Regions from separate parts of the Enterobacter sp. K510 genome, predicted to be linked through region 1. Evidence: predicted binding sites of a transcription regulator. Region 1 holds the regulator's gene; each other region holds the start of a gene.

Region 1 (7,378 bases):
CTGCCAGACACCATGCTGGATGGTCTGGAGACGGGCGCGTCCGTGGCGCACAACGGTTGCTGCCTGACCGTAACGGAAATTAACGGCAACCTTATCAGTTTCGACTTAATGAAAGAGACGCTGCGTATTACCAATCTCGGTGAATTAGCCCCCGGCGATTATGTGAATGTTGAGCGTGCGGCAAAATTCAGCGATGAAATTGGCGGACATTTAATGTCAGGTCATATTATCACTACCGCGGAAGTGGTTAAGATCCTGGCGTCAGAAAATAATCGTCAGATCTGGTTTAAAGTCCAGGATCCGACGCTGATGAAGTATATTCTTTATAAAGGATTTATCGGTATTGACGGTATTAGCCTGACGGTAGGCGAGGTGACGCCGACGCGCTTTTGCGTGCACCTGATCCCGGAAACGCTGGAGCGCACCACGCTCAGCAGCAAAAAACTGGGCAGCCGCGTCAATATCGAAATCGATCCCCAGACCCAGGCGGTGGTGGACACCGTCGAACGCGTAATGGCGGCCCGGGTGGTGGTGGTTGAGCGCGACGAGTAAATTCCACAAAAAACCCCGGCAAGCCGGGGTTTTTTATCAACGCGCCACACGCAGGCCGTTTTCCACGCCCCGGCTGAACACCACCTGCCAGAGCTGAATATCCCGCGCGCGGAACGCCCCCGCACAGGCATTGAGATAGTAGCTGAACATCCTTCTGAAACGATCAGAATAATTGCCGGCAATCTCCGGCCAGGCGGCCTGAAAACGGCTGTGCCAGGCCATCAGCGTTTTATCATAATCCGAACCGAAGTTATGCCAGTCTTCCATCACAAAATGCGGCTCGCTGGCGGTGGCGATCTGCCGCACCGACGGCAGGCAGCCGTTAGGGAAGATGTACTTATTGATCCAGGGATCGACGTGGTGGTCGGTTTTATTCGAGCCGATAGTGTGCAGTAAAAACAGGCCGTCAGGTTTCAGATTGCGATCGACAACCTCAAAATAGGTGGCGTAGTTTTTAGGACCAACGTGTTCGAACATGCCGACAGAGACGATGCGGTCAAACTGCTCGTTAAGATCGCGATAATCCTGGAGCAAAATAGTCACATCGAGATCCTGACAGCGTTCCTGCGCCATTTTTTGCTGTTCCGCAGAAATCGTCACGCCCACCACGCTGACGTCATAGTGCTGCGCCATGTACTGCGCAAGCCCACCCCAGCCACAGCCGATGTCGAGCACACGCATTCCGGGCTGGAGCTGTAGCTTTTCGCAAATCAGTTTTAGCTTGGCAAGCTGGGCGTCTGCCAGCGTCGTGGCATCCTTCCAGTAGGCGCAAGAGTATTGCATTTGCGGATCCAGCATGCGGCTGAACAGATCATTACCCAAATCGTAATGCTCTTTGCCGACGATCCATGCCCGGCGCTTGCTCTGCAAATTAAATAATCTGGCGCCCGCTATACGCAGTGTATCTTTGAGATGGTGCGGGAGCTGGTTTTCAAGACCGGCACGCAGGACGTTGTTGAAGAAAATGTCCAGCCGTTCGCAATCCCACCAGCCGTCCATATAACTTTCACCCAGCCCCAGCGATCCTTCCTGCAGCACGCGTTTAAAAAAATGAGGATTTTTGACCTGAATATCTGCCGGGGACGAACCGTTGATTGTGATCCCCGCCCGGCCAAGCAGTTCGCTTACGATACGAAACCAGTCATCATCCCGTATGTTAACGTCTTCTATGCACGATGAACTCATAGCTTCTCCATCACCTGTATGTGATCAGAACCTTCAAACAGCGTAGTCGCTTTTTAGGGTTTGTGAGAAATCTCACGGAATGGTCCGCGAGCCAGAAATCCGACGTAGAACAGAGGAAGGGAGATTACCCTTGCCGAAAAGGCCATCCGTGGTGAGAGAGGCGTCATCCTGCGCCTGTTACTGCATAATATTTATCGTAATTATATGTGCCGGAAATGAGTATAGGCCTCAGATCCGGCAGATACAATAGTAAATTCTTAGCAACCTAATCACTGGTTTGTAACATAGTTGCCCGGTGAACTATGCAGAGGCGGTTTCAGCATCCGCGTCTGTTACACCATGACGCTGCATCCGGTAACCGGCAGCGGCCAGTAATACGGTGATCAGCATTACGCTGGTGGTGGTCAACAGCGGCGTGCCGATAAGCGCGGACACCACCAGACTGGCAAGGAAACAGAGCCCCAGTTGCAGGGTATTTTGCAGCGCCGCCGCACGTCCGGTCGCCTGCGGGAACGGGCGCAGCGCCTGGGCCACCACAATGGGATAAATGGCGCCGTTCGCCATTGCCATCACGCAGAAGGGCACCAGCAGCGCAGTGAGGGATTGACCCGCCACCAGCCCGGCTATCCAGGTACCCGCCACGCTCAGACCGTAGAACACCAGCAGCCACGGCAGTAACTTTTTACCCTGCCACTTTTGCAGCGCTGCGCGGCATCCATAGCCGCCGATCAGAAAGGCGATGGTTTGCGGCACATAGCTCAGGCCAATGGCCGCCGGGCCGTAGCCCATTTCGCTGAGGATAAAGGGCGAGCCGGTCAGCCAGGCGAAGAAGCTGGCGGAGCAGGCGGCGTAGATCAGCACGTTACCGCGGTAATCCCGGGAACGGAGCAGGGTGGCAAAGGTCAGCGGCACGTCGCTGCTGGTGGTTTTTTTTACCACCGGCTTCAGGCGCAGCGCGGGCAGCATCAGCACCAGCGTAATGACAAACAGCGTCATAAAAATCATTTGCCAGGAAAAATGCGCGAGGATCCAGCTGCCCAGCAGCGGCGCAAGGGCCGGAGAGAGACCCACCAGCGGCATAATGGTGGCGAAGATACGATTAGTGCGGTGTGCCGGATAGTGATCCGTCACCAGCGCCTGCCAGGTGACGGCGGCGGCGCAGACGCCGATCGCCTGGATAAAACGCAGCACCAGCAGCCAGGTGGCGTCGCGCACCCACAGCATGCCCAGACAGCCGACGGCAAAGAGCGCCAGACCGCTTAACAGCACCGGGCGGCGACCATAAGTATCGGACAGCGGACCCCACGCCAGTTGCGCAACCGCAAATCCGGCTAAAAACAGACTCAGGCTGGCGCTGACAGCAGCCGCCGGGGTTTGAAGATCATTCTGAATAACGGCGAAGGCGGGTAAATACATATCTGTAGCCAGAAAGCCCAGTACGCTTAACCCCGCCAGCCAGACTAAAAATCCTTTTCCAGGTTTCATGTCACGTTCTCTTGTTTTGGCAGGTGAGCAGAGCGGCAGAGTGTAGGGAGTGCAATGACGGTTGTGAAACGCTAATATTTGCACATTGCATTCAAAAAATTTGCAGGCAGAACATGTGGTCAGAATATTCACTGGAAGTGGTTGATGCGGTGGCACGAACCGGCAGCTTCAGCGCCGCCGCGCAGGAACTCCACCGGGTCCCATCGGCGGTGAGCTATACGGTGCGGCAGCTGGAAGAGTGGCTGGCGGTGCCACTGTTCGAGCGCCGTCACCGTGACGTGGTGCTTACTCCCGCCGGACGCTGGTTTTTAAAGGAAGGGCGATCTGTTATCAAAAAAATGCAGATCACCCGTCAGCAGTGTCAGCAGATCGCCAACGGCTGGCGGGGGCAGTTATCCATCGCGGTGGACAATATCGTTAAGCCCGAACGTAGCAGGCAAATGATCGTCGATTTCTACCGCCACTTTCAGGATGTGGAGCTGATCGTCTTTCAGGAAGTATTCAACGGCGTGTGGGACGCGCTGGCGGATGGCCGCGTGGAACTGGCGATTGGCGCGACCCAGGCGGTGCCGGTGGGCGGGCGCTACGCCTTCCGGGATATGGGGAAATTGAGCTGGAAGTGCGTGGTATCCCGTGAACACCCGCTGGCGGCGATGGACGGGCCGCTGAGCGATGACACCTTGCGCAACTGGCCGTCGCTGGTGCGCGAGGACACCTCCCGCTCGCTGCCCAAGCGTATTACCTGGCTGCTGGATAACCAGCGGCGCATCATCGCGCCCGATTGGGAATCCTCGGCGGCCTGTTTGTCGGCGGGATTGTGTATCGGCATGGTACCGGCGCATTTTGCCAGGCCCTGGCTTGATCGCGGAGAGTGGGTGGCGCTGCCGCTTGAAAATCCCTTCCCGGATGCCGCCTGTTGCCTGACGTGGCAGCAAAAGGATAATTCGCCCGCCTTAAGCTGGCTGCTGGATTATTTAGGAGACAGCGAGACGCTGAATAAAGAGTGGTTGCGGGAGCCAGAGTGACTGGCTCCCGGCAGGCTTAGCGGCGATAGTCGCGGAACGGGCCGTCGGCGACCGAGCGGCGTTCGATGAGACGCGGGTGCACCTCAATGGATTGCGACTCTTCACGCTTGCTGACGATCCTGTCCATCAGCATATTGAAGGCCGTTTCGCCCAGCGAGTCTTTCGGCTGGTGAATGGTGGTCAGCGCCGGGGTGAAGAAACGGGCGTTGCGCACGTTGTCATAACCAATCAGCGACACGTCCTGCGGCACGCGCAGACCCATTTCATCAGCCCCGCAGAGCGCGCCCATCGCCATCACGTCGCCGCCGCAGAAGACTGCGGTCGGACGATGCGGCTGGGAGAGGATCTGCTGCATGGCGCGGTAGCCGGATTCCGGCTCAAAGTCGCCCTGCACGATCCAGTTTTCCGGCACCTTAATCAGCGCTTCTTCCATCGCTTTCATAAAGCCCGCCAGACGGCCCGCGCCGGTGTTACGCTCAAGCGGGCCCGGAATGACGCCGATTTCACGGTGGCCGCGTTCGATCAGATACCGGCCCGCCATATAGCCGCCTTCAAAGGCGTTATCGATCACCGAATCGGTAAAGTCCGCTTTCGCTTCGCCCCAGTCCATCACCACCATCGGGATATGACGGTACTCTTCCAGCATGCGCAACAGCGGGTCCGGGTATTCAGAACACATCACCATCAGGCCGTCGACGCGCTTTTGCGCCATCATCGACAGATAAGCGCGCTGCTTTTCAAGATTGTTCCAGGCGTTGCCGAGGATCAGGGTATAGCCCTTCTGGAAGCAGTTTTTCTCAACAGCTTCAATGATTTCGGCAAAGTAGGGCGCTTCGCTGCTGGTCGCCAGCAAGCCAATCGACTTGGTATGGTTAACCTTCAGACTGCGCGCCACCGCGCTCGGGGAATAATGCAGCTCTTTGATAGCTGCCCACACCGCGTTGCGCGTTTCTTCCGCAACAAAACGGGTTTTGTTAATAACATGTGATACGGTTGTAGTGGAAACGTTTGCGCGTTTCGCTACATCTTTAATTGTTGCCATTAGATCTCACTCCAGACCATATCTTAAGCTCCTGATACTGCTACAGGTAAACGTTTGCCTTAAAAAACCCTTCGCGCAACATTTTCAGGTTGCGATACGCCGGGAAAACAACACAGGACGTCAGGAGGGGTCAGTGGCCGGTACGCGAATAAATTTAGCGTGGAATTCTGGCTGATCTTGATGAAAAGGGGAAGCCTAAAAATGGTTATCAATCTAAAACAGAGAAGATTTTTGCGTTTAACTGTGCAAAAATGAGCAATCTCACTTTTTGTGGGGGTTAACAAAGGAGAAAAAATGATGGATAGCAATCTGAAGTATTCGCTGTTTACTACCGTAATCGTGCTCAGCCTGATCGTTGCTGGCGCAATGACTGCCGCTTTTAATTGATCCAGAGCAGGGAGAGCGCTCTCCCTCTCTTTTTCATTCCCGCCGATTGTTATCAAATTTGCAATAATCTTTTGTCACTTCATTAACTTCTGTTTTTTTGTGATTAATGTCATGCTTTTGACTTCACCGCGAGGCGCTCTGTACGCCATCGCATTACTGGAGTCATGTAATAATGAAGATAAATTTTCCCCTGCTGTCACTGGCAATCGGGGCTTTTGGGATAGGTACAACTGAATTTTCACCCATGGGATTGCTGCCGGTAATCGCCCGTGGCGTTGACGTCTCGATCCCTGCCGCCGGCATGCTGATCAGCGCCTATGCGATCGGCGTGATGGTGGGCGCCCCCCTGATGACGCTGCTGCTGTCGCACCGCGCCCGCCGTAACGCGCTGATCTTCCTGATGGCGATTTTCACCCTCGGTAATGTACTGTCGGCCATTGCACCGGATTACACCACGCTGCTGCTGTCGCGCATTATCACCAGTCTTAACCACGGCGCCTTCTTTGGCCTGGGGTCAGTGGTGGCCGCAAGCGTGGTACCGAAACATAAACAGGCCAGCGCCGTGGCGACCATGTTTATGGGACTGACCATCGCCAATATCGGCGGCGTTCCTGCGGCCACCTGGCTTGGGGAAACCATCGGCTGGCGGATGTCCTTCCTCGCCACCGCAGGTCTTGGCGTGGTGTCGATGTTAAGCCTGTTCTTCTCCCTGCCGAAGGGCAGCGCGGGCGTGCGTCCGGATGTGCGCCAGGAGCTGGCGGTGCTGATGCGCCCGCAGGTTTTATCGGCGCTGCTGACCACCGTGCTGGGCGCCGGGGCGATGTTCACTCTCTATACCTACATCTCGCCGGTGTTGCAGGAGCTTAATCACGCGACGCCGTTCTTTGTCACCGCGATGCTGGTGCTGATCGGCGTGGGCTTCTCGCTGGGCAATTACCTGGGCGGTAAGTTTGCCGATCGTTCCGTCAGCGGCACGCTGAAAGGCTTTCTGTTGCTGCTGATGGTGATCATGCTGGCGATCCCGCTGCTGGTGAAAAGCGATATCGGCGCGGCCGTGGCGATGGTGGTGTGGGGTGCCGCAACGTTCGCGGTGGTGCCGCCATTGCAGATGCGCGTGATGCGTGTCGCTCATGAAGCGCCGGGGCTGTCTTCGTCCGTGAATATCGGCGCTTTTAACCTCGGCAATGCGCTGGGCGCGGCGGCAGGCGGCGCGGTGATCTCCGCAGGATTAGGCTACGCCGTCGTGCCGGTGATGGGCGCTGTTATTGCGGCGCTCGCGCTGCTGCTGGTGCTGTTTTCCGGTCGCGCCGATGCCCGCCGGGAATGCGTGGCGAACTGATCGTTACTGAGTAAAAAAGAAAAACACCCTGCGCAGTCCGGCAGGGTGTTTTTTTTAGCGGACGTTTTTCGGCGTCATCACCCGGCGCGCGCCCACATAATGACGCTGCCAGTAATCTTCGCTAAGGGAAGTGATTTGAATATCCTGACCACTGCGCGGCGACTGGATGAATTTGCCATTGCCAACGTAGACGCCCACGTGATCGGCGGTGCCGCGACCCTGCGTGCGGAAGAACACCAGATCGCCCCGTTCCAGCTCGCCCGGGTTGACCGGCGAGGCATCACGCAGGTGATACATTTCATTGGCGGTGCGCGGGATGCGGAACTTCACCAGATCTTTATAGGCGTAATACACCAGCCCGCT
Region 2 (7,378 bases), on a different contig from region 1:
ACACGCCGGGGGTTATAACCCGCCGATTGTGGTGATCCACGGTACTCAGGTGAAAGACCTGCCGGATTCCTACAAGCGTTATCTGATGAACTACTTCCGCAAATCACTGGACGTGATGGGGACACCGATCCGCATCCAGTTTAAGGAAGGGGAGAACCCGTTCGCCAACAAGCGCAACACCCTGACCCCGAACCAGATGCGTAAACGTAAGCGTCTGATCAAGCACATCAAGAAAGGGAAATAATCCCTTTGCTCCTCGCCCCGGCACGCCGCCGGGGTGAAGGCATACCAGGAGGCTTTATGGAACTGCAATGCCCGACCTGTCATCATCCGCTGGAACTTTCCGGCACGCAGGCGCACTGCGCGCACTGTCATCAGGATCTCACCCTTGAAGCGCGTTGCCCGGACTGTCATCAGCCCTTAGAGGTGCTGAAAGCCTGTGGCGCGGTGGATTATTTCTGCCAGCACGGCCATGGACTGATCTCGAAAAAGCGCGTCGAATTTACCCTCGCAACGCCTTAATCACACACGCAATCTTTTCCGCGTCGCCACAGCTCTTCCAGCTCTGACGGGGCATCACTTTCCGCGATTAGCAAGACGATGTCCGCATGATGCGTACTGTTTTGCTGCGTCCAGCTGATCTGAATGCGGTAATAGCGCTGATCGCCGCGTCCCGGTGACTCCGCCTTTCCCGGATCCTGTCCCAGCGGCAACGAGCGGCGCAGAATATTGCACACACGATCCCGTTGTTGTTCATCCAGTTCAGAAAGGGCGATACGGCGGGGCGCGGCAAGGCGCGGCATATACGCCACGCCGCCTTCTCGCGCCAGGTCAATAACGGCATCTTCCGTCAGCGCGGGCAGGGTTTTCATCACAGCACTCCTGTCTCTTTCCACGCCTGCTCAATGGCGTCGGCGACAGCGCTGCCAGAGCGTTTGCCGCCGTGCTCCACCGTCAGACGGGCAAAGGTGGCGAAATCGGCATTCTGCGCCAGCGAACGGTCGCACACCGTGTCATACCAGGCATAGCCCGCTTTTTCCCAGGCGTAACCGCCCAGCGCCAGCGCCGCGAGATAAAAGGCGCGGTTAGGAATGCCGGAGTTCAGGTGCACACCGCCGTTGTCCTCACGGGTTTTAATGTAGTCATCCATATGGGCTGGCTGCGGATCCTTGCCGAGCAGCGGATCGTCATAAGCGGTGCCGGGCGCAGACATTGAGCGCAGGCCGCGTCCGTTGATGCCTTCCGCCAGCAGACCTTCGCCAATCAGCCAGTCGGCCTGATCGGCGGTCTGCCCGAGGTGATACTGCTTCACCAGCGAACCAAACACATCCGACAGCGACTCGTTCAGCGCGCCCGCCTGCTCAAAGTAGATCAGGCCTGCTTCGGTTTCCGTGACGCCGTGGCTCAGCTCATGGCCGACGATATCAATCGCAATGGTAAAACGGTTAAAAATCTCGCCGTCGCCATCGCCAAACACCATCTGCTGACCGTTCCAGAAGGCGTTCTGGTAATCCTGACCGTAATGCACCGTGCCGCTTAAGATCATGCCCTTGTTATCGAGAGAGTCGCGCTGATACGCGTGCCAGAAGAACTGATGCGTGACGCCGAGATAATCCCAGGCTTCGTCGGCGGCGACATCGCCGTTCGACGGCTGGCCTTCCTTGCGCACCAGCTTGCCGGGCAGCGCCTGGGTGTTTTGCGCGTCATAGATTTCGCGTTCAGTATCGCCGCTGGCGGCGCTCGGGTGGGCAGCGGTTTTGCCATAGTGCTCCGCCATCAGCGTCTGTACGTGCATTAACGTCTGACGGGCGTACTGCTGCTGCGGGGGCGCGCCGTGGTCAATAATGTGGCGCAGGATATACGGCGGAATAACGGAATGCAGGCGAGAATAATTCATGCTGGTCTCCTTACTGGGCGAAAGCCGAAAAATAAGAAACACCAGCAGTATAGTTCCGGGCGGGAAGAGTTTCCCTTATCAGGCTTCAGGTTTACGCTTGCGGGTTTTCTTCACCGGCGTCACTTCTGTGACCTGGCTTGCCACCCAGCCATCTTCCAGACGGGTGGTCAGCGTATCGCCCGCTTTCACCTGCTTGGTTTTTTTCAGCACGCTGCCGTCAGCGGCGCTGGTCACGCTGTACCCGCGCGCCAGGGTGGCGAGAGGACTGACGGCTTCCAGATGGGTGATGGCGCCGCCAAAACGTTCGCGGGTACTGCTCAGGCGATCGCGCATGCTTTGTGCCAGACGGTACTCCAGCTGCTGTACGCGGGACTGGGCGCGATGGATGCGCGGTTGTGGGTTGTGCTGGTTCAGTCGCTGGGTGATGCGTTGCTGGCGCTGGGTAGTGCGCTTAAGCTGATTCTCCAGGGCGGTGGCCATACGCTGACGCAGGCGCTCCAGCACCGTTTGCTGACGCGCCAGCCGCAGCTGCGGATGCTGCTGTTGCAGACGATGATAAAGCTGTGTGAAACGACGATTGCGCGTCGCCAGATAATAATCCATCGCCATTTCCAGCCGCTGCTGGCCGATCTGCAACTGGCGCAACAATTCCTGCTGATTACGGCTGACCATTTCGGCGGCGGCAGAAGGCGTGGGGGCGCGCAGATCGGCGACGAAATCGGCGATGGTCACGTCCGTTTCATGCCCCACGGCGCTGACCACCGGAATGGCGCTGGCAAAGATCGCCCGTGCGACCCGCTCGTCGTTAAAGCTCCACAGATCTTCCAGCGAGCCGCCGCCGCGTCCGACGATTAACACGTCGCACTCCTGACGGCGGTTAGCCTGTTCAATGGCGCGGACAATCTGCCCCGGCGCATCCTCGCCCTGAACCGCCGTCGGGTAGATGACCACCGGCAGAGAGGGATCGCGGCGCTTAAGCACATGCAGAATATCGTGCAGGGCGGCACCGGTTTTCGAAGTGACGACGCCCACGCAATGCGCAGGGGAGGGGAGCGGCTGCTTGAACTGGCTGTCGAACAGCCCTTCCGCCTGTAACCGCGCTTTTAACTGTTCGTATTTTTGTTGCAGCAGGCCTTCACCCGCCGGCTGCATGCTCTCAACGATAATCTGGTAATCGCCGCGCGGCTCATAGAGGGTAACGCTGGCGCGCACCAGCACCTGCTGACCATGCTGCGGGCGAAAGGTGACGCGGCGGTTACTGTTGCGGAACATGGCGCAGCGCACCTGGGCGGTGTCGTCTTTGAGGGTGAAATACCAGTGCCCTGATGCGGGCTGCGTGAAGTTGGAAATCTCACCGCTGATCCATACCTGGCCCAGCTCTTTTTCAAGCAGCATGCGCACCGTCTGATTCAGGCGGCTGACGGTATAAATTGCAGGGGATTGAGTCATTGACATGTGAGCTGGATCAAATTCTAAATCAGCAGGTTATTCAGTCGATAGTAACCCGATGAGAGGCGAACGCAACTATTTTTCTGAAAAAAGTGTGGATGCAACCGATTACGCTCTGTATAATGCCACGGCAATATTTAACCACCCGGTCAGAGATATTGCCCATGCTACGTATCGCTAAAGAAGCCCTGACGTTTGACGACGTCCTCCTTGTTCCCGCTCATTCCACCGTTCTGCCGAATACCGCCGATCTCAGCACCCAGCTGACGAAATCCATTCGCCTGAATATTCCTATGCTCTCCGCAGCCATGGACACCGTGACGGAAGCGCGTCTGGCGATTGCTCTGGCACAGGAAGGCGGCATCGGCTTTATCCACAAAAACATGTCCATTGAGCGTCAGGCTGAAGAAGTCCGCCGCGTCAAAAAACATGAATCCGGTGTTGTTACCGATCCACAGACCGTACTGCCCACCACCACGCTGCGCGAAGTGAAAGAACTGACCGAACGTAACGGTTTCGCAGGCTACCCGGTTGTCACCGCTGACAACGAGCTGGTCGGTATTATTACCGGTCGTGACGTGCGTTTTGTCACCGATTTAAGCCAGCCGGTCAGCGTCTATATGACGCCGAAAGAGCGCCTGGTTACCGTGCGTGAAGGCGAAGCGCGCGACGCCGTGTTTGCCAAAATGCACGAAAAACGCGTGGAAAAAGCGCTGGTGGTTGACGCGAATTTCCATCTGCTCGGCATGATCACCGTTAAAGACTTCCAGAAAGCCGAACGTAAACCGCAGGCCTGTAAAGACGAGCATGGCCGTCTGCGCGTTGGCGCGGCCGTAGGCGCAGGCGCGGGCAACGAAGAGCGCGTGGACGCGCTGGTCGCCGCCGGCGTTGACGTCCTGCTGATCGACTCCTCTCACGGTCACTCTGAAGGTGTGCTGCAACGCATTCGTGAAACCCGTGCCAAATACCCGGATCTGCAAATCATCGGCGGTAACGTCGCCACCGGCGCAGGCGCACGTGCGCTGGCCGAGGCTGGCGTGAGCGCGGTAAAAGTGGGTATCGGTCCTGGCTCCATCTGTACCACCCGTATCGTGACCGGCGTGGGCGTACCGCAGATCACCGCCGTGTCTGACGCGGTGGAAGCGCTGGAAGGCACCGGTATTCCGGTTATCGCTGACGGCGGCATCCGTTTCTCCGGCGACATCGCCAAAGCCATCGCCGCTGGCGCAAGCGCGGTAATGGTCGGCTCTATGCTGGCAGGTACCGAAGAATCGCCGGGCGAAATCGAACTGTTCCAGGGACGTTCCTACAAATCCTATCGCGGCATGGGTTCGCTGGGCGCGATGTCCAAAGGTTCTTCTGACCGTTACTTCCAGACGGATAACGCCGCTGACAAACTGGTGCCGGAAGGTATCGAAGGCCGCGTGGCCTATAAAGGCTATCTGAAAGAGATCATTCACCAGCAGATGGGCGGCCTGCGCTCCTGTATGGGGCTGACCGGCTGTGCTACCATCGACGAGCTGCGTACCAAAGCCGAATTCGTACGCATCAGCGGTGCAGGCATTCAGGAAAGTCACGTTCACGATGTGACCATTACCAAAGAGTCGCCGAACTACCGTATGGGCTCCTGATCGTTTCCACGCCCGGCTTAATGCCGGGCGATTTTGTTTTACTTGCCTCGGAATTAGCGTCAATGACGGAAAATATTCATAAGCATCGCATTCTTATCCTCGATTTTGGTTCGCAATACACACAGCTGGTGGCCCGTCGCGTGCGCGAACTGGGCGTTTACTGCGAACTCTGGGCATGGGATGTCACGGAAGCACAGATCCGTGAGTTCAACCCAAGCGGTATCATCCTCTCCGGCGGCCCGGAAAGCACCACCGAGCATAACAGCCCGCGCGCGCCGCAGTATGTGTTTGACGCAGGCGTTCCGGTACTGGGCGTGTGCTACGGCATGCAGACCATGGCGATGCAGCTCGGCGGTCATGTAGAAGGCTCGAACGAGCGTGAATTCGGCTATGCGCAGGTTGAAGTTAAAACCAGCAGCGCGCTGGTACGCGGTATCGAAGACTCCCTGAGCGCAGACGGCAATCCGCTGCTCGACGTGTGGATGAGCCATGGCGATAAAGTTACCGCTATCCCGGACGACTTTGTGACCGTCGCCAGCACCGAGAGCTGCCCGTTTGCCATTATGGCGAACGAAGAAAAACGCTTCTATGGCGTGCAGTTCCACCCGGAAGTGACGCACACTCGTCAGGGTCAGCGTCTGCTGGAGCGCTTTGTACTCGACATCTGTGAGTGTGAAGCCCTGTGGACCCCGGCAAAAATTATCGAAGACGCCGTGGTGCGCCTGCGTGAGCAGGTCGGTAACGACAAAGTGATCCTCGGCCTGTCCGGCGGCGTGGATTCCTCGGTGACCGCCATGCTGCTGCACCGCGCCATTGGCGACCGTCTGACCTGTGTATTCGTGGATAACGGCCTGCTGCGTCTGAACGAAGCCCAGCAGGTGATGGATATGTTCGGCGATCACTTTGGTCTCAACATTGTGCACGTGGAAGGCGAAGCGCGCTTCCTGGATGCGCTGGCGGGTGAGAACGATCCGGAAGCGAAACGTAAAATTATCGGCCGTGTCTTCGTGGAAGTGTTTGACGAAGAAGCGCTGAAGCTGGAAGACGTGAAGTGGCTGGCGCAGGGGACTATTTATCCTGACGTTATCGAGTCTGCGGCCTCCGCAACCGGTAAAGCGCACGTGATTAAATCGCACCACAATGTGGGCGGCCTGCCGAAAGAGATGAAGATGGGCCTGGTTGAACCGCTGCGTGAGCTGTTTAAAGACGAAGTGCGTAAAATCGGTCTGGAGCTGGGCCTGCCGTACGACATGCTGTACCGTCACCCGTTCCCGGGTCCGGGGCTTGGCGTGCGTGTGCTGGGCGAAGTGAAGAAAGAGTACTGCGATCTGCTGCGCCGTGCTGACGCGATCTTCATTGAAGAGCTGCGTAAAGCCGATCTGTATAACAAAGTGAGCCAGGCCTTTACCGTATTCCTGCCGGTTCGTTCTGTTGGCGTGATGGGCGATGGCCGTAAATACGACTGGGTTGTTTCCCTGCGCGCGGTGGAAACCATCGACTTTATGACCGCGCACTGGGCGCACCTGCCGTATGATTTCCTGGGCCGTGTCTCCAACCGCATCATCAATGAAGTCAATGGCATTTCCCGCGTGGTGTATGACATCAGCGGCAAACCGCCAGCGACGATCGAGTGGGAATAAGATTAACCTGACCCCAACAGGTATTCCCGATAAAAAGCCCGCATTATTGCGGGTTTTTTTTATGCCTGATATTTTTTGCTCAGACATAATCTATCCTGTATTTTCCCCGCCGGTTGTTCAATTATGTTATTTCATACCTGCATTAAGATAATGCTCAAACGTGAGCCGTTTCGCAAAAAATAACGGCGAAAAGCTTTTGTATCTATGATCACAGAAATAAAAAAACATAATTAATTAGTTCAAAAACGTAATGGATTCTCCTTAGTCAGATGTGTCAGAAAGTGTTTCACCTACACAAAAGAGTCCGGAGAACTGATTAAAATGAGTGGAAACACAAAGCACAACCGGCATGATGAATATCATATATTAACCCGCGGCGAGCGTATTGGTTATGGGATGGGCGACTTTGCTCAAAACCTGGTGTTCGGTACGGTAGGCGGTTTTCTGGCGCTTCACATGCTGACGGTGAATACCATCAGTACAGCGACTGCCGGGTTTATATTCCTGTTTGTTCGTATCATCAATGTTTTTTGGGATCCGATGGTGGGAACCTGGGTGGACAAAAGAAGCTCGTCTGCCGGTAAATATCGCCCATGGCTTTTAAGAGCCGGCGTTCCGCTCGTCATTCTTTCCGCTCTGCTTTTTGCACCTATTCCTGGCGTCAGGGGATCTGTTGCTTTTGCATTTATTATTTATCTGGCGCTGGATTTACTTTATTCCGTGGTGAATATTCCTTATGGTTCTCTTAATGCGTCACTGAC
Region 3 (7,378 bases), on a different contig from region 1:
GGCGAAGATGCAGGAGCGCGGTCTGCCGTATATCTCCGTGCTGACCGACCCGACCATGGGCGGCGTCTCCGCGAGCTTCGCGATGCTGGGCGATCTGAACATCGCGGAACCGAAAGCGCTGATCGGCTTTGCCGGTCCACGCGTTATTGAACAGACCGTGCGCGAAAAACTGCCGCCGGGCTTCCAGCGCAGTGAGTTCCTGATTGAAAAAGGCGCAATCGACATGATCGTGCGTCGTCCGGAACTGCGCCTGAAGCTGGCGAGCATTCTGGCGAAGCTGATGAATCTGCCGACGCCAAACCCGGATGCGCCGCGTGAAAGCATCGTGGTGCCGCCGGTACCCGATCAGGAAAACGAAGCCTGATAAAATCGAAGGGCAGAGCGCAGGTGCTCTGCCTTTTTACTTTTTCAACTGCATTCAAGCCGGGCATCATGGAAACGAAAAGCATTCCTCAAGCCACGTCGCCCCTGGCCACGTGGCTTTCTTATCTGGAAAACCTGCACAGTAAAACCATTGATATGGGACTTGCGCGCGTTCAGACCGTGGCGGCTACGCTCGACGTGCTCAAACCTGCGCCTTTTGTCTTTACCGTGGCCGGTACCAACGGCAAGGGCACCACCTGCCGTACGCTGGAGTCTGTGCTGCTGGCGGCGGGGCTACGGGTGGGCGTTTACAGCTCGCCGCATTTAGTGCGCTACACCGAGCGCGTGCGCGTGCAGGGCGAAGAGCTGGCGGAAAGCGATCACACCCGCTCGTTCGCCGCCATCGAAGCTGCGCGTGGCGATACCTCCTTAACCTATTTCGAATACGGCACGCTGTCGGCGCTGTGGCTGTTCAAAGAGGCGGCGCTGGATGTGGTGATCCTCGAAGTCGGCCTTGGCGGGCGCCTTGACGCCACCAATATTGTCGATGCGGATGTCGCCGTGGTGACCAGCATCGCGCTGGATCATACCGACTGGCTGGGGCCGGATCGCGAGAGCATTGGCCGCGAAAAAGCCGGTGTCTTCCGGGCGGGCAAACCGGCGGTGGTCGGCGAGCCGGATATGCCGCAGAGCATCGCCGATGTCGCACGCGAGAAAGGCGCGCACCTGCTGCGCCGCGATGCCGACTGGCAGTATGAGGTCACGGGCGACCGCTGGCGTTTTCGCGATGCTCAGGGTGAGCTGACTGGCCTGCCGTTACCGCAGGTGCCGCAGCCCAACGCGGCAACCGCGCTGGCTGCCCTGCGTGCCAGCGGCCTGAATATCAGCGAGACGGCGATCCGCGACGGCATTGCGAAAGCGATTTTACCGGGACGTTTCCAGATAGTGAGCCAGTCGCCGCGCGTGATTCTGGACGTGGCGCACAATCCTCATGCGGCGGCTTATCTGGCCGGACGCCTGGCAGCGTTGCCGAAAAGCGGACGCGTGCTGGCGGTGGTCGGCATGCTGCATGATAAAGATATTGCCGGAACGCTTGCCTGTCTGGAGAGCCAGGTCGATAGCTGGTATTGTGCCCCTCTGGAAGGGCCGCGGGGCGCGACGGCAGAACAGCTGCTGACGCACCTTAACGGCGGCAGCGCCTTTGCCAGCGTCGAACAGGCGTGGCGGGCGGCAATGGCGGATGCCAGACCAGAAGATACCGTGCTGGTGTGTGGTTCCTTCCACACCGTAGCACATGTCATGGAAGCGATGGACGCGGGGAGAACCGGTGGCGAGTAAGTTTCAGAACCGTTTAATGGGCACCATTGTGCTGGTGGCGCTGGGCGTGATTGTGCTGCCGGGGCTGCTGGACGGGCAGAAAAAACATTACCAGGATGAGTTTGCGGCGATCCCGCTGGTGCCAAAACCCGGCGATCGCGACGAGCCGGACATGCTGCCGGCGGCCACGCAGGCGCTTCCGGCACAGCCGCCGGAAGGCGCGGCTGAAGAAGTGCGGGCGGGCAACGCCGCAGCGCCGTCGCTGGAGGCCTCGCGTCAGGCGGCCAACAATCCTGAAATGGATATTGACCCGCAGCCGGTGGTAACACCTAAACCTAAGCCGGTGGAAAAACCAAAACCGCAGCGCGATACCGCTCAGCAACAGGCAGCCACGACGCCGCCGCCGAAGCAGGCCGAAGAAGAGAAGCCTGCGCCGACGGGTAAGGCGTATGTCGTGCAGCTGGGGGCGCTGAAGAATGCCGATAAGGTTAATGAAGTTACCGGCAAACTGCGCAGCGCGGGTTATCGGGTATTCACTATTCCAGGCACGCCGGTGCAGGGTAAAATCACCCGTATTCTGGTCGGCCCGGACGCCTCGAAAGATAAGCTTAAGGGATCCCTTGGCGAGCTGAAGCAGATCTCCGGCTTAAGCGGCGTGGTGATGGGGTATACCCCGAACTGATTAGAAAAAACGCACAAAAACCCGGCCCGCAGAGGCCAGGCCTGTGCTGGCGTTGAAGATTTTTTCAGCGCCATTTTTATTTACGCGCGGGAAGGAAATCCCTACGCAAACGTTTTCTTTTTCTGTTAGAATTCGCCCCGAACTGGATGACAGGGCGATTAATCGTGGGACACATATGGTCTGGATTGATTACGCCATCATCGCGGTAATTGGTTTTTCCTGTCTGGTTAGCCTTATCCGCGGCTTTGTTCGTGAAGCGTTGTCGCTGGTGACATGGGGTTGTGCTTTCTTTGTCGCCAGTCATTACTACACTTACCTGTCTGTCTGGTTCACGGGCTTTGAAGACGAACTGGTTCGAAATGGGATTGCTATCGCGGTGCTGTTTATCGCGACGCTGATCGTCGGCGCTATTGTTAACTATGTTATCAGTCAGCTTGTCGAGAAAACCGGCCTGTCGGGTACTGACCGGGTGTTGGGGATTTGCTTCGGTGCGCTGCGCGGTGCGCTGATTGTCGCCGCCATTCTGTTCTTTCTCGATACCTTTACCGGCTTTTCCAAAAGCGAAGACTGGCAAAAGTCGCAGCTGATCCCGCAGTTTAGTTTTATCATCAGATGGTTCTTTGACTATCTGCAAAGCTCGTCAAGTTTCTTGCCCAGGGCGTAAGTCCTGAGATGTGGCTTAACGAGGAATATACGTATGTGCGGTATTGTCGGTATCGCCGGTTTCATGCCGGTTAACCAGTCGATTTATGATGCATTGTCGGTGTTGCAGCACCGTGGTCAGGACGCCGCAGGCATTATCACCATTGATGAACTTAACTGCTTCCGTTTGCGTAAAGCGAACGGCATGGTGAACGATGTATTTGAAGCCCGCCATATGCAGCGCCTGCAGGGGAACATGGGTATTGGCCATGTGCGTTACCCGACTGCGGGCAGCTCCAGCGCTTCAGAAGCGCAGCCTTTTTACGTGAACTCGCCGTACGGTATCACGCTTGCCCACAACGGCAACCTGACCAACGCCCATGAGCTGCGTAAGCGTCTGTTCGAAGAGAAACGCCGCCACATTAATACCACTTCCGATTCTGAAATCCTGCTCAATATTTTTGCCAGCGAGCTGGATAACTTCCGCCACTACCCGTTAGAAGCGGATAACATTTTTGCTGCCGTCGCCGCCACCAACCGTCAGATCCGCGGGGCCTATGCCTGCGTGGCGATGATCATCGGTCACGGTATGGTTGCCTTCCGCGATCCTAACGGTATTCGTCCGCTGGTGCTTGGTAAACGCGATCTCGCCGATGGCCGCACCGAATACATGGTAGCGTCTGAGAGCGTGGCGTTAGATACGCTGGGCTTCGAATTCCTGCGCGATGTGGCGCCTGGCGAAGCGGTGTACATCACCGAAAAAGGCCAGCTGTTCACCCGTCAGTGCGCGGAAAACCCGGTCAGCAATCCGTGCCTGTTTGAGTACGTTTATTTCTCCCGTCCGGATTCCTTTATCGACAAGATTTCCGTGTACAGCGCCCGTGTGAATATGGGTAAAAAGCTGGGCGAGAAAATTGCCCGCGAATGGGAAGATCTGGATATTGACGTGGTCATCCCGATCCCGGAAACCTCCTGCGATATCGCGCTGGAAATCGCCCGTATTCTGGATAAGCCGTACCGTCAGGGCTTCGTGAAAAACCGTTACGTTGGCCGTACCTTTATCATGCCGGGTCAGCAGCTGCGCCGTAAGTCTGTGCGCCGTAAGCTGAACGCCAACCGCGCGGAATTCCGTGACAAGAACGTGCTGCTGGTGGACGACTCCATCGTGCGCGGTACCACTTCCGAGCAGATCATTGAGATGGCCCGCGAAGCCGGTGCGAAGAAAGTGTACCTCGCCTCCGCCGCGCCGGAAATTCGTTTCCCGAACGTCTACGGCATCGACATGCCGACCGCCAACGAGCTGATTGCTCACGGTCGCGAAGTGGATGAAATCCGCCAGATCATCGGTGCCGACGGCCTGATTTTCCAGGATCTGAACGATCTCATCGACGCGGTGCGCGCCGAGAACCCGGATATTCAGCAGTTTGAATGCTCGGTGTTCAACGGCGTCTACGTCACCAAAGACGTGGATCAGCAGTATCTCGACTATCTCGACGCCGTGCGTAATGACGATACCAAAGCGCTGCTGCGTCAGAACGAAGTGGAAAGTTTAGAGATGCATAACGAGGGATAACGCCCTCACTCCGGCCCTCTCTCACCGGGAGAGGGCTGTTGCAACTCCCGCCAAAATCCTGCAAAGTCCTCAGCAAATTAGCGAAAGGGCGATGGACATGAAACGACTCATAGTAGGGATCTCCGGGGCCAGCGGCGCCATTTACGGCGTGCGTTTATTACAGGTTCTGCGGGATGTTGCCGGGGTGGAAACCCATCTGGTGATGAGTAATGCCGCCCGCCAGACCCTGGCGCTGGAAACCGATCTCTCTGTTAAAGATGTGCAGGCGCTGGCGGATGTGGTACATGACTCCCGCGATATCGCCGCCACCATCTCCTCCGGCTCGTTTAAAACCGCTGGTATGGTCATTCTGCCGTGCTCGATCAAAACCCTCTCCGGCATCGTACACAGCTATACCGACAGCCTGGTCACCCGCGCCGCTGACGTGGTGCTGAAAGAGCGACGTCCGCTGGTGCTCTGCGTGCGTGAAACGCCGCTGCATCTTGGACATCTGCGTCTCATGACCCAGGCCGCTGAAATAGGCGCAGTGATCATGCCGCCTGTTCCGGCGTTCTATCATCGTCCGCAGATGCTGGATGATGTGATTAATCAGACGGTGAACCGCGTGCTGGATCAGTTTGATATTGAACTGCCCGCCGATCTTTTCACCCGCTGGTCGGGCGGCAATGCCTCAAAGTAGTGCACTGCCCCGTTAAGGGGCAATTCTGCAAGCGCGATCATATCCTCGACATTTAATCCCCGTTTTCGGTTTGTAACCCGCGAGTGTGTCCGGCAGACCTGCTATCTTTCACTGTACGTCAGTATTGCAACCTTTTGTTAACATACTCAACGCGGTAAATCGCAGCGGCAACAAACTGGCATAAGACATGCAAGCATTGACGGGTAGCAAACACACAACACAACGCAATACATAATAAAATCAGAAAACTTGAGGGGAATGTATGAAGAAGACGGTTGTTGCTCTGTCTTTACTGCTGGGCCTGTCCGGTGTCGCCAGCGTTAACGCCGCACTGCCGCAGACCGTGCGCATTGGTACGGACGCCACCTACGCGCCATTCTCATCCAAGGATGCGAAAGGGGACTTCGTGGGTTTTGATATCGATCTTGGCAACGAGATGTGCACCCGTATCAAAGTGAAATGCACCTGGGTCGGCAGCGATTTTGATGCGCTGATCCCCTCCCTGAAAGCGAAGAAAATCGACGCGATTATCTCGTCCCTGTCGATCACCGAAAAACGTTTACAGGAAATCTCCTTCTCCCAACCGCTGTACGCCGCCAACGCCCGTCTGATCGCGGTGAAAGGCTCGCCCATCCAGCCGACCACCGATTCGCTGAAAGGCAAACACGTGGGCGTGCTACAGGGTTCCACTCAGGAAGCCTATGCAAATGACAACTGGCGCAGCAAAGGCGTCGACGTTGTGGCCTACCAGAACCAGGATCTGATTTACTCCGACCTGACCGCGGGCCGTATTGACGCCGCCTTCCAGGATGAAGTGGCCGCCAGCGAAGGCTTCCTCAAGCAGCCTGCCGGTAAAACCTTCGACTTCGCGGGCGCTTCAGTGAAAGACAAAAAATATTTCGGCGACGGCACCGGTATTGGTCTGCGCAAAGACGACGCCGAGCTGAAAGCTGCGTTCGATAAAGCGTTTGATGAGATCCGCAAAGACGGCACTTACGACAAGCTGGCGAAAAAATACTTTAACTTCAACGTCTACGGCGACTGATACCTGTTGCGCCGTGGTGCATAACTGACATGAATGCTTCAGCGTGGTGCATTTGATGCACCGCAATGGAGCATTCATGCATAGTTAAGCAAAAGCGATGCAAAAAAAAGCGTAACTTGTTACAGAATATTTTGCCTTGTCGGGGCGAACAATGGCACGATACCAGTCAACTTCATTTAATAAATCCCCCTGGAAAGTCAGGCTGTTGAGGATAAATATGAAAAAACTGGTGTTATCTCTGTCTCTGGTGTTCGCTGTTTCCAGTATCTCCGGCGCTTTCGCTGCCATTCCGCAAAAACTTCGTATCGGTACCGATCCGACTTACGCGCCCTTTGAATCGAAAAATGCACAGGGTGAATTAGTGGGTTTCGACATCGATCTGGCAAAAGAACTCTGTAAACGTATTAATACGCAATGTACCTTCATTGAGAACCCGCTTGACGCGCTGATCCCGTCGCTGAAAGCGAAGAAAATCGACGCCATTATGTCGTCGCTGTCGATTACCGAAAAACGCCAGCAGGAGATTGCCTTTACCGACAAGCTCTATGCGGCAGATTCCCGTCTGGTAGTGGCAAAAGATTCTGATATCGTGCCTGAACTGGCGAAGTTGCAGGGCAAGCGCGTGGGCGTATTGCAGGGCACCACCCAGGAAACTTACGGTAATGTGCACTGGGCGCCGAAGGGCGTGGAAATCGTCTCCTATCAGGGCCAGGACAATATCTACGCTGACCTGACCGCAGGCCGCATTGACGCCGCTTTCCAGGATGAAGTCGCCGCCAGCGAAGGCTTCCTGAAAACGAAGGTCGGTAGCGCTTATAAATTCGGCGGCCCGTCAGTAAAAGATGAAAAACTGTTTGGCGTCGGCACCGGTATGGGCGTGCGCAAAGATGACACAGAACTGCGTGAGGCGCTGAACAAGGCGTTCGCCGAGATGCGCGCTGACGGCACCTACGAAAAACTGGCGAAGAAATATTTTGATTTTGACGTTTACGGTGGCTGATCGCTATCAGGTCGCCGGATGGCGTCGCTGACGCGTCTTATCCGGCCTACGCGGTGAGCGCATTTCGTAGGCCGGAT
Region 4 (7,378 bases), on a different contig from region 1:
TCCTTACCATGCAGGACAGCAGCATGCTGACGGCGCGCCTGGTGGTGGGCGCTGACGGCGCTAACTCCTGGCTGCGTAGCAAAGCCGATATTCCGCTTACTTACTGGGATTACGGCCATCACGCGCTGGTGGCGACCATCCGTACCGCCGAACCGCACAACGCCACCGCGCGTCAGGTGTTTTACGGCGACGGCATTCTGGCATTCCTGCCGCTGGCGGATCCGCATCTGTGCTCTATTGTCTGGTCGTTGCCACCGCGTGAGGCGGAAAAAATGCAGCAGGCCAGCACTGAAGACTTCAATCAGGCGCTGTGCGTGGCCTTCGACAATGCCCTTGGCCTGTGTCAGGTGGAGAGCGAGCGTCAGGTTTATCCCCTTACCGGACGCTACGCCCGTCAGTTTGCCGGTCATCGTCTGGCGCTGGTTGGCGACGCGGCGCACACCATTCATCCGCTGGCCGGGCAGGGCGTCAACCTGGGCTTTATGGATGCGGCAGTGCTGGTTAACGAGCTGCGTCGTCTGCATCGCGAGGGCAAAGACATCGGGCAGCATCTCTATCTGCGCCGTTACGAGCGCAGCCGCAAGCACAGCGCGGCGGTGATGCTCGCCGGGATGCAGGGCTTCCGTGGGCTGTTTGCGGGTAACAACCCGGCGAAAAAATTGCTGCGTGATATTGGTCTCAAGCTGGCCGACACCCTCCCTGGCGTGAAGCCGCAACTTATCCGTCAGGCGATGGGTCTCAACGACCTTCCCGACTGGCTGAAATAATCATTTTTTAGCCTTCCGCCTGAACTAAGATCCGCGTCACACTTTCCCTTCCCGGTTCCGGGAAGGGCAGCGTCTCCTCATTTGAAATAATCTAATTTCACCCGCTTTTTCAGATTACTTTTTCTCATGTCATGAATTTTCAGCGTCGGGAAATTCTCATGATTTTTGGTGAAAAATGTCACTTTACAGGGTCGGGAAGTTCAATTCTCCCTATAAAGAGAATGTTAATTACTCGTTATTAAGTTTTTTACGCTGTGCGGCTCTGCGGGTTTTCAGGTCATAAGCTAATGTGATGGCGCATTTTTACTTATGGTTTAGGGCGCTTTTCAGTGATAAGTTCAGGCGAAAGGTAACGTTTGCGTCGGCAACCTGAAAGGAGGCTGACGCCGGGGGTCGTGGCGGTTTTTATGACCCGGGAAATCCTTAACAGCCCCGCTTATTCAATGAGGAAAAGATGGCTCAGCAGACTCCTTTGTTTGAACAACACACGCTATGTGGCGCGCGCATGGTGGATTTCCACGGCTGGATGATGCCGCTGCATTACGGCTCCCAGCTTGACGAGCACCACGCCGTACGCCGCGATGCAGGCATGTTCGATGTGTCCCACATGACCATCGTCGATCTGAAAGGCACCCGTACCCGCGACTTCCTGCGTTACCTGCTGGCTAACGACGTAGCCAGACTTACCACCCCCGGCAAGGCGCTCTACAGCGGCATGCTTAACGCCTCCGGCGGCGTGATTGACGACCTGATCGTCTACTTCTTCAGCGAAGACTTCTTCCGCCTGGTGGTCAACTCCGCCACCCGCGAAAAAGATCTCGCCTGGATCACCGAACACGCCGCGCCTTACGCCATCGACATCAGCGTGCGCGACGATCTATCGCTGATCGCCGTGCAGGGCCCGAACGCCAAAGCCAAAGCCGCCACGCTGTTCAGCGATGAACAACGTGAAGCCGTCAGCGGCATGAAGCCATTCTTTGGCGTGGAAACAGGCGGACTTTTTATTGCCACCACCGGCTACACCGGCGAAGCGGGCTATGAAATCGCCATGCCGAATGAAAAGGCCGCCGAATTCTGGCATGCGCTGGTGGAAGCGGGCGTGAAACCCTGCGGCCTGGGCGCGCGCGATACGCTGCGTCTGGAAGCGGGCATGAACCTTTACGGGCAGGAGATGGATGAAGGCGTCTCTCCGCTGGCCGCCAATATGGGCTGGACCATCGCCTGGGAACCCGCTGACCGCGACTTTATCGGCCGCGAAGCGCTGGAAGCACAGCGTGAAAAAGGCACCGAACAGCTGGTTGGTCTGGTGATGACCGAAAAAGGCGTGCTGCGTAATGAACTGCCGGTGCGTTTCACTGACCACGACGGCAATCAGCAGGAAGGCGTTATCACCAGCGGTACCTTCTCACCGACGCTGGGCTACAGCATCGCGCTGGCCCGCGTACCGGCAGGCATTGGCGAAACCGCCATCGTACAGATCCGTAACCGCGAAATGCCGGTTACCGTTACCAAACCTGTTTTTGTGCGCATGGGTAAACCTGTCGCGTAACGCATTTTATTGTGGAGAAACCTTTATGAGCAATGTACCGGCTGAACTGAAATACAGTAAAGAACATGAATGGCTGCGCAAAGAAGCGGACGGCAGCTACACCGTTGGCATTACCGAGCACGCGCAGGAGCTGCTGGGTGATATGGTGTTTGTCGATCTGCCTGAAGTGGGCGCGACCGTCAGCGCGGGCGACGACTGTGCCGTTGCCGAATCCGTAAAAGCCGCTTCCGATATTTATGCGCCGGTCAGCGGCGAGATCCTGGCCGTCAACGACGCGCTGAGCGACACGCCGGAGCTGGTCAACAGCGAGCCGTACAGCGGCGGCTGGATCTTCAAAATTAAAGCCAGCGATGAAAGCGAAGTTGCCGCTCTGCTGGACGCCAGCGCGTATGAAGCGCTGTTAGAAGACGAGTAAATCTCCGCCGGATATTTCATTACTTTGCAGGCCCGGTGAGCGCCAGCGCCACCGGGCAAATCAGCCAGACCGTTTCAGGAACCCTCGCCCATGACACAGACGCTAAGCCAGCTTGAAAATAGCGGCGCATTCATTGAACGCCACATCGGACCGGATGCCACGCAGCAGCAGGAAATGCTGAACGCCGTGGGCGCAGAGTCCCTTAACGCGCTGATCGGCCAGATTGTGCCGAAAGATATTCAGCTGGATACCCCGCCGCAGGTGGGTGACGCCGCAACCGAATTTGCCGCGCTGGCAGAGTTAAAAGCCATCGCCGCCCGCAATAAACGCTTTAAGACTTATATCGGCATGGGTTACACCGCCGTGCAACTGCCGCCGGTGATCCTGCGCAACATGCTGGAAAATCCGGGCTGGTACACCGCCTATACGCCGTATCAGCCGGAAGTTTCCCAGGGCCGTCTGGAAGCGCTGCTTAACTTCCAGCAGGTGACCCTGGATCTGACCGGACTGGATATTGCCTCCGCCTCGCTGCTCGATGAAGCCACCGCAGGCGCGGAAGCCATGGCAATGGCAAAGCGCGTCAGCAAACTGAAAAACGCCAACCGTTTCTTCGTGGCGGCCGACGTACACCCGCAGACGCTGGACGTGGTACGTACCCGCGCTGAAACCTTTGGTTTTGACGTGATCGTCGATGATGCCGACAAAGTGCTCGATCATCAGGATGTGTTCGGCGTGCTGTTACAGCAGGTGGGCACCACCGGCGAAGTGCATGACTACAGCGCGCTGATCGCCGAACTGAAAGCGCGCAAAGTGATTGTCAGCGTAGCCGCCGACTTTATGGCGCTGGTGCTGTTAACCGCGCCGGGCAAACAGGGCGCGGACATCGTCTTCGGCTCTGCCCAGCGTTTCGGCGTGCCTATGGGCTACGGCGGCCCGCACGCGGCCTTCTTCGCTGCGAAAGATGAATTCAAACGCTCCATGCCAGGCCGTATTATCGGCGTGTCCAAAGATGCCGCCGGTAACACCGCGCTGCGCATGGCGATGCAGACCCGCGAGCAGCATATCCGCCGCGAGAAAGCGAACTCCAACATCTGTACCTCGCAGGTGTTGCTGGCGAACATTGCCAGCCTGTACGCCGTGTATCACGGTCCGGTCGGCCTGAAGCGTATTGCCAGTCGTATTCACCGCCTGGCGGATATTCTGGCGGCGGGCCTGCAACAGCACGGCCTGAAACTGCGCCACGCCCACTACTTCGACACCCTGTGCGTGGAAGTGGCGGATAAAGCCGAAGTGCTGGCGCGTGCTGAAGCCCGTGAAATCAACCTGCGCAGCGACATCATTAACGCGGTCGGCATTACGCTCGATGAAACCACCACCCGCGAAGACGTGCAGCTGTTGCTTGCCGTGCTCACCGGCGTTGAGCAGCACGACATTGACGCGCTGGATAAAAACGTCGCTCACGACAGCCGTTCCATTCAGCCGGCTATGCTGCGCGAAGACGCGATCCTCGCGCATCCGGTGTTTAACCGCTATCACAGCGAAACCGAAATGATGCGCTACATGCACAGTCTGGAGCGCAAAGATCTGGCCCTTAACCAGGCGATGATCCCGCTCGGCTCCTGCACCATGAAGCTGAACGCCGCGGCCGAAATGATCCCCATCACCTGGCCGGAATTCTCGGAACTGCACCCGTTCTGCCCGCCGGAGCAGGCGGAAGGCTATCACCAGATGATCAACCAGCTCTCCGACTGGCTGGTCAAACTCACCGGTTACGATGCCTTGTGTATGCAGCCGAACTCCGGCGCGCAGGGCGAATATGCCGGTCTGCTGGCGATCCGTCACTATCACGAAAGCCGTAACGAAGGGCATCGCGATATTTGCCTGATCCCGAGCTCCGCGCACGGTACTAACCCGGCGTCGGCACAGATGGCGGGGATGCAGGTCGTGGTTGTGGCCTGTGATAAAAACGGCAACATCGATCTGAACGATTTGCGCGCCAAAGCAGAGCAGGCGGGCGACAATCTCTCCTGCATTATGGTGACCTACCCGTCCACCCACGGCGTGTATGAAGAGACCATCCGCGAAGTCTGCGAGATCGTGCACCAGTTCGGCGGCCAGGTGTATCTGGATGGCGCGAACATGAACGCCCAGGTGGGCATCACCTCGCCGGGCTTTATCGGCGCGGACGTGTCGCACCTTAACCTGCATAAAACCTTCTGCATTCCGCACGGCGGCGGCGGTCCTGGCATGGGGCCGATCGGCGTGAAAGCGCATCTGGCGCCTTTTGTACCGGGACACAGCGTGGTGCAAATCGAAGGGATGCTGACCCGTCAGGGCGCGGTATCCGCGGCCCCGTTCGGCAGCGCCTCTATTCTGCCGATCAGCTGGATGTATATCCGCATGATGGGCGCGGAAGGGCTGAAAAAGGCAAGCCAGGTGGCGATCCTCAATGCCAACTACATCGCCAGCCGTCTGAAAGACGCCTATCCTGTGTTGTACACCGGTCGCGACGGTCGTGTGGCGCACGAATGTATTCTGGATATTCGTCCGCTGAAAGAAGAGATCGGCATCAGCGAGCTGGACATCGCCAAACGCCTGATCGACTACGGTTTCCATGCGCCGACTATGTCCTTCCCGGTGGCGGGCACGCTGATGGTTGAGCCGACAGAATCCGAAAGCAAAGTCGAACTGGACCGCTTTATTGATGCGATGCTGGCGATCCGTGGGGAAATCGACCGCGTGCAGGCCGGTGAGTGGACACTGGAAGATAACCCGCTGGTCAACGCGCCGCACACCCAGCGCGAGCTGGTGGCGGAATGGCAGCACGGTTACAGCCGCGAGCAGGCGGTCTTCCCGGCAGGGCTGAACAACAAATACTGGCCGACCGTGAAGCGTCTTGACGATGTGTACGGCGACCGCAATCTGTTCTGCTCCTGCGTGCCGATGAGCGACTATGAGTAATTGATCCGTTCTGTTCTGTAGGCCGGGTAAGCGTATGCGCACCCGGCTTTTTTATAAGGAAAACGTAATGGCAATAGCACTGGTTACCGGCGGCAGCCGTGGGATCGGCAAAGCAACGGCGCTGCAACTGGCGCGCGAGGGTTATACCGTGGCGGTGAACTATCACCACAATATTCAGGCCGCCACCGACGTGGTTAACGAGATCGTCGCAGCAGGCGGCAACGCCTTTGCGCTGCGGGCGGACATCAGCGATGAAGCGCAGGTGCTGGCGATGTTCGAGAGTATCGATCGGGAAGGCGCGCCGCTGACCGCACTGGTGAATAACGCGGGCATTTTGTTTGAACAGAGCACTATCGAAAACCTGAGTGCCGAACGCATCAACCGCGTCCTTGCGACCAACGTCACCGGCTATTTTCTTTGCAGCCGCGAGGCGGTAAAACGCATGTCCCATAAGCACGGCGGGGCAGGTGGTGCGATTGTGAATGTATCTTCCGCCGCATCACGCTTAGGTGCTGCGGGTGAGTATGTGGATTATGCCGCCTCGAAAGGGGCAGTGGATACGCTGACGACCGGCCTGGCGCTGGAAGTGGCGGCACAGGGGATCCGCGTGAACTGTGTACGGCCGGGTTTTATCTACACGGAGATGCATGCCGACGGCGGCGAGCCGGGGCGCGTGGATCGGGTGAAGACGGTATTACCAATGCAGCGCGGCGGCCAGCCCGAAGAAGTGGCGCAGGCGATAGTCTGGCTGCTCGGCGAAAAGGCGTCCTATGTGACGGGAAGTTTTCTTGAGCTGGCGGGCGGGAAATAAGGCCACCCTCACCCCGGCCCTCTCCCTGAGGGAGAGGGGGAGAACACACGCCGATCTGTTCCCTCTCCCTGGGGAGAGGGTTAGGGTGAGGGGATTCAGAGATTCTCGCCGTTGCTGGCGATCACTTCTTTGTACCAGTTAAAGCTCTTCTTACGGGAACGGGACATGTCGCCGGTGCCGTCGTCGTGCTTATTCACATAAATAAAGCCATAGCGCTTGCTGTACTGCCCGGTAGTGAAGGACACACAGTCGATGCAGCCCCACGGGGTATAGCCCATCAGATCCACGCCGTCATAAGTCACCGCTTTGACCATCTCTTCCACGTGCGCCCGCAGATAGTCGATGCGGTAATCGTCGTTGATGCTGCCGTCTTCTTCCACTTTGTCGTAAGCGCCAAAGCCGTTTTCCACGATGAACAGCGGTTTCTGGTAACGCTCATAGAGTTCGCACAGCGCATAGCGCAGGCCAACCGGGTCAATCTGCCAGCCCCAGTCGGAGGCCTTCACGTGCGGGTTCGGCACGCTGCCCTGGAAACCGGAGATCGCATCGCCGCTGCCGCCTTCTTCTTTCACGGCGTTGGTCATGTAGTAGCTGAAGCCCAGATAATCGCAGGTGCCTTCACGCAGGATCTGCTCATCGCCCGCTTCCATTTTGATGTTGAATTCCCGGCGTTCCCACTCGTTCAGGACATAGGATGGGTAGTAGCCGCGCAGCTGCACGTCGGTAAAGACATAACGCTCACGCATGGATTCCTGGGCATACATTACATCTTCCGGCTTACAGGAGAACGGGTACAGCGGCACCATCGCCAGCATACAGCCGATTTTCATCTCCGGATTAATGCGATGACCAATCTTCACCGCCATGGCGCTGGC

What was found. The regulator PurR, encoded in region 1, represses purine synthesis genes. The targets are predictions, from matches to a motif close to CANGCAAACGTTTGCNTG.
Region 2: the regulator PurR is predicted to act here: its motif matches at 3,415-3,432, upstream of guaB (IMP dehydrogenase).
Region 3: the regulator PurR is predicted to act here: its motif matches at 2,465-2,482, upstream of cvpA (colicin V production protein).
Region 4: the regulator PurR is predicted to act here: its motif matches at 1,113-1,130, upstream of gcvT (glycine cleavage system aminomethyltransferase GcvT).

The regions. Positions count from the first base shown of each region.
Region 1 covers NZ_JBNRLQ010000004.1:308,077-315,454, forward strand. The annotation lists gene ACQUTD_RS09305 (riboflavin synthase subunit alpha) at 1-552, shown strand, start outside; gene cfa (cyclopropane fatty acyl phospholipid synthase) at 589-1,737, opposite strand; gene punC (purine nucleoside transporter PunC) at 2,038-3,222, opposite strand; gene punR (DNA-binding transcriptional activator PunR) at 3,336-4,247, shown strand; gene purR (HTH-type transcriptional repressor PurR) at 4,264-5,289, opposite strand; gene cydH (cytochrome bd-I oxidase subunit CydH) at 5,584-5,676, shown strand; gene ACQUTD_RS09335 (MFS transporter) at 5,849-7,015, shown strand; gene ACQUTD_RS09340 (NlpC/P60 family protein) at 7,070-7,378, opposite strand, start outside.
Region 2 covers NZ_JBNRLQ010000008.1:87,290-94,667, forward strand. The annotation lists gene der (ribosome biogenesis GTPase Der) at 1-244, shown strand, start outside; gene ACQUTD_RS15105 (zinc ribbon domain-containing protein) at 301-522, shown strand; gene ACQUTD_RS15110 (protealysin inhibitor emfourin) at 519-872, opposite strand; gene ACQUTD_RS15115 (M4 family metallopeptidase) at 872-1,897, opposite strand; gene xseA (exodeoxyribonuclease VII large subunit) at 1,976-3,352, opposite strand; gene guaB (IMP dehydrogenase) at 3,511-4,977, shown strand; gene guaA (glutamine-hydrolyzing GMP synthase) at 5,040-6,617, shown strand; gene ACQUTD_RS15135 (glycoside-pentoside-hexuronide (GPH):cation symporter) at 6,939-7,378, shown strand, end outside.
Region 3 covers NZ_JBNRLQ010000008.1:214,104-221,481, forward strand. The annotation lists gene accD (acetyl-CoA carboxylase, carboxyltransferase subunit beta) at 1-364, shown strand, start outside; gene folC (bifunctional tetrahydrofolate synthase/dihydrofolate synthase) at 433-1,701, shown strand; gene dedD (cell division protein DedD) at 1,691-2,362, shown strand; gene cvpA (colicin V production protein) at 2,538-3,026, shown strand; gene purF (amidophosphoribosyltransferase) at 3,060-4,577, shown strand; gene ACQUTD_RS15645 (UbiX family flavin prenyltransferase) at 4,675-5,256, shown strand; gene argT (lysine/arginine/ornithine ABC transporter substrate-binding protein ArgT) at 5,519-6,301, shown strand; gene hisJ (histidine ABC transporter substrate-binding protein HisJ) at 6,519-7,301, shown strand.
Region 4 covers NZ_JBNRLQ010000001.1:312,485-319,862, reverse strand. The annotation lists gene ubiI (FAD-dependent 2-octaprenylphenol hydroxylase) at 1-767, shown strand, start outside; gene gcvT (glycine cleavage system aminomethyltransferase GcvT) at 1,222-2,316, shown strand; gene gcvH (glycine cleavage system protein GcvH) at 2,342-2,731, shown strand; gene gcvP (aminomethyl-transferring glycine dehydrogenase) at 2,822-5,692, shown strand; gene ACQUTD_RS01425 (SDR family oxidoreductase) at 5,760-6,503, shown strand; gene ACQUTD_RS01420 (6-phospho-beta-glucosidase) at 6,599-7,378, opposite strand, start outside.